DNA from 2 places in the Psychrobacillus sp. FSL K6-2836 genome. Region 2 is predicted to be linked to the other one. Evidence: riboswitches for the same ligand, from Rfam matches in the RefSeq annotation. Region 2 holds a riboswitch; the other holds the start of a gene.
The links. Region 2 has a riboswitch for cobalamin ahead of MKY37_RS09025 (ribonucleoside-diphosphate reductase subunit alpha). Riboswitches for the same ligand answer to the same signal wherever they lie in the genome.

Region 1: linked by a shared signal. The riboswitch ahead of MKY37_RS06805 (ABC transporter substrate-binding protein) and the one ahead of MKY37_RS09025 (ribonucleoside-diphosphate reductase subunit alpha) in region 2 are both predicted to bind cobalamin.

Annotation. Positions count from the first base shown of each region.
Region 1 is NZ_JBBOOM010000001.1:1,487,154-1,489,358, forward strand. It holds gene MKY37_RS06805 (ABC transporter substrate-binding protein) at 1-909, opposite strand, end outside; cobalamin riboswitch at 1,032-1,171, opposite strand; gene argS (arginine--tRNA ligase) at 1,740-2,205, opposite strand, start outside.
Region 2 is NZ_JBBOOM010000001.1:1,956,211-1,958,415, forward strand. It holds gene MKY37_RS09025 (ribonucleoside-diphosphate reductase subunit alpha) at 1-972, opposite strand, end outside; cobalamin riboswitch at 1,229-1,407, opposite strand; gene MKY37_RS09030 (DUF4179 domain-containing protein) at 1,728-2,205, opposite strand, start outside.

The sequences.
Region 1 (2,205 bases), 470 kb from region 2:
ACGCGGACCTGTACGACTTGTTAGGTTTTCATCTACTTGTACAACTTCATTGTTTTTCACAGCCGTAATAGAATCGAAACCATCACGAGCTTTCACGCTATCTACAATTCCTTCGACATAGCTATACATCACTATAATTACTTCTGGATTACGGTTAACAATTTCTTCTGGCTCCATTATGAACCAGCCTTCTTGATCCGCTGCAATATTTTCAGCATTCACCATATCTAAAATTTCTTGCATGAATGTCCCTTTACCAGGTGTATAAATTTGCGGAACATCTGAAGTTTCAACGAATACCGTTTTCTTTGTTTCTACGTTTGCAACTTTTTCTTTAACTTCTTCTACTTTTGCTTTCATATCTTCTACAATTTTTTGTGCTTCTTCAAATTTACCAGTAGCACGACCAATTTGCTCAATTGTTGTATATGTTTCATTGAAGTCCACTGCATTTTTCACTACGAAAACTTTCACACCGGCATCGCGAATTTGTTGTAATCCAGCTTCACCCATACCTAGGGCAGACTCATGCGCAAATACGATATCCGGATTCATCGCTACGATTTTTTCTACATTGAATTCCATACCACCGATTTTCTCTTTTTCAAGTGCTTCTTCTGGATAGTTATCATAATCATTAACACCAACGATTTCTTCATTTAAATCAAGTGCAAATAAGATTTCCGTATTACTTGGTTGCATAGAAACGATTGTTTTCGGCGCTTCTTCCAATGTAATTTCTTCGCCAACCGCATCCGTCATCGTTATTGGGAAAGTTGTTTCATCAACAACTACTTCTGTTTGCGAGTTATCGTTATTATTCTCAGGTTTTACTTCTTCTTGTCCACATCCTACTAGTAATAATACTGCTAATGCGGATGTCATCCATAACTGCCATAATTTCTTCATTTAACATTCCTCCTAATTGAAGCAATAAAAAATCTCCCATCCTTTTGATGAGAGATAGATAGGTATAAATCCGCACGAAATCACTAAGAGCCGATCTACACCAAACCTATCCTCGTAGGTAAAGGGCGTCAAGCATAAAGGCAGGTTTTCTGACTCGTGATGGTTGCATCACTTACAGTGGCGGGACCGCGCTGGACTTTAACCAGCTTCCCTTTTAACTCTAGTAATCCGTAACTAGAGCACCTCTATGCATTCAATTATTCATATCGCTTTGCATTCATTATACCTTATTTTTTAATACTGTCGACTTCGTTTTGATGATGGAGTTGTCTGACCTTTGAGTTGGGGGGGATGGGCTCTCTCGTATATGTGGCTTTCTCTCTCGTATATGACGGGATCATTCTCGCATAGCACAGATTCTCTCTCGTATAGCCGGCAATCACTCTCGCATAGCGTTTATTCCCTCTCGTATAGCCGGATCATTCTTGCATATCGCAGATTCTCTCTCGTTTAGCCGGCAATCACTCTCGCATAGCGCAGATTCTCTCTCGTATAGCTGGATCATTCTCGTATAGCACAGATTCTCTCTCGTATATGGCGGGATCACTCTCGCATAGCGTTTATTCTCTCTCGTATAGATAGGAATTTCTCTCTAAGGTTCTCTCTATTTTTTTTACTTACTGTTACTGGAGCTTTACTAAAGTTCTAGTTAGAAATACTTGCGGGCGTACTAGGCTTACTTGCTCTTGAGCGGCACTTACTCGCGTTGTGGATAATAATTCCAAATAAATAACATAAGAAAACCCTCAACCAAGGTCGAGGGTTTTGATTTACATTTGTTCTGGAGCAGAAACACCGAGCAGGCGTAATGCATTCGCGATTGTTTGGCGCGCTGCTGTTACAAGTGCAAGACGAGCTTCAGATTGCGTCACATTATCGGCATTTAATACTTTATCCGCATTATAGAAGCTATGGAATGTCGTAGCTAATTCTTGGATATAAATTGCAATTCGGTGAGGTGCACGAAGTTTTGCAGCATCTGCAACTATTTGTGGGAAGTCACCAACTTTTTTCAATAGATCTAATTCTTTTTCACTTTGTAATAATTCAAGTGAGTCTGTCGATACTTTCATTCCTTGCGTTTCAGCAGATCGTAAAATCGAACAAATACGTGCATGTGCATATTGTGCATAGAACACTGGGTTTTCATTGGATTGAGAAACAGCTAAATCTAGATCGAAGTCCATATGTGAGTCACCGGAACGCATACCGAAGAAATAACGTACTGCATCTAGC
Region 2 (2,205 bases):
GTGCGCACGAAGGCGATCATCCCCATTGTTTAAACGTAGATCTAAAAATGTGAAGATATCTTTATGCCACACATCTAAGTAAACAGCTACCGCTCCTTGGCGCTGCCCAAGCTGATCCACACTTACTGCAGTATTATTAAGCTGTTTAATCCAAGGAAGTACACCGCTAGATGCGCCTACAAAACCTCTAATAGAAGACCCACGACTACGCACTTTACCCATATAAACACCGATACCACCACCAAATTTCGACAGAGTTGCTACGTCGGTATTGCTATCGTAGATTCCTTGAAGACTATCGTCAACCGTATCGATAAAACAACTAGAAAGCTGTCCATGAGGCTTACCTGCATTAGAAAGTGTTGGTGTTGCTACTGTCATATATAGGTTGCTCATTGCCCAATATGCTTCTTTTATTTTTTCTAAACGATTTTCCTGCTCGTCTTTCATAAGTGTCATCGCAATAATAAGCCAGCGCTCCTGAGGTAGTTCGACTATTGTTTTATCAAAGTCTTTAGCTACATATCGATCCAGCAGTGTCTTCAGCCCAATATATGTAAATAAATAATCTCTCTCCTGTACTAGAATTTCAGATAGCTGCTCTAGTTCCTGTAAGGAATACGATTCTTTAAGACGTTTGTCGTAAATGCCTTTTTCACTTAATAGTTGAACATTGCTAGCAAACTTTGTATACACTGCATCCGCGGTTGTGCTTCTTCTCTCAGCTACTTGTTCATAAACCTCTGCTAAATGCACTCTTGCAGCTACAAAGGTCCAGTAAGTTTCTTGTTCATCTAGAAAACTTAATGCTTCCAGGGACATTGACTTCGACCAAGCAGCTATTGTACCTTCCGGGTGCTTTTGCATCCACCTTTCATGTGTTTTTATAAGAGGAGCAATTTTTTCCTCCCCAAATTCTCTGATTAGATTATGTAGTACTTCTTGTTTAGTTGTGTTTGAGATGATTGTCATTTGAATTCCTCCTATTTGTTGATCAAGTATAGTTATGTTGTACTTTTGGTTATTTATGTGGTGCTTGCCCTCGGTTATGTGGTACTTACCACTCTTTATGTGGTAAACACCTTTAAACTTCAGCACAAAAAAAGCGATGTCACAGCCATCTTCGGCTGAGACATCGCTCAAAATTAAAAGTGTAGGATACAACAAGACATATCAAGCATTCGAGATAGTGGCCTTCGCTCCCACCTCTCAACCCCCGAAGAAAGTGTTGCTTACCGATGAAAAGGCAGGTCTACTGGCTCGTGTTTCACTCTCCTGTTGGCCTTCCCACGATTGCTCGCAGTGGCTATTTCAACAGTCGTCCACACTTACAGTTGCGGGGACAGCTTCGGCATTTTACCGAATTCCCTTTTAAACCATAAAGGTACCTTCTCATCGTTAACATACTATATATTGTGTTTAGTTCATTTATATAATCTAACATATTGTGTTTATAGGAGCAATAGATAATATATTATTAAACAAGAAATCTATAAAAAGTCCCATATGTATAAAAAATTCTTCACTCTTTCCAAATGACTAAAATAATATTATCTAACCTTTTTGTTCAACTAAAAGTTGCTTTAGTTGAACAAGAAAAAAGTATTTATTCCTTCTTCCAACAACACTAACGCCTAAACACAAAAACGCCCAAAACCTTTATAAATTAGGGTTGGGCGTGTATACTACTTGCATACTTTTGTTAACGTAATTTTAATTAAAATATGTTACTTATTCAATGGCATATAGATTGGTTCAATAGTGTATGGTTCTTTAACCAGTTCAAGTAAAGTATCATTTTCTTTCTTTTTATATATATTAATAATTGGTGTAATGGTTAGAGATGTAGCTTTCTCATGGAAATTTGTAGTAGTTAATCTAGGATAACTATGACGAGTTTTAGGGAAATCTGTACTATGGCCAATATCTCTATAGTGAATAGTGTTGTATTTATTTCCTAAGTTATCAAATACAGTGTATTCAATTTGTACAACGCGTAGTTCTTCATCTTCCTCAGCTATTAAACGTATATCTACCCCTTCAGATAAGTAAAGTGTTGTAGATATAGGGGTTTCCGTCATTTTTGTAACTAAGATCTCAATACTGTCCTCTTCAGTTATTATACTGCCACCTGTGAATTTTTGTGTTTCACTTTCAAGTGCATTTAATGAAAATTGAAACGACCAATCACCTTGGAAGGTATTG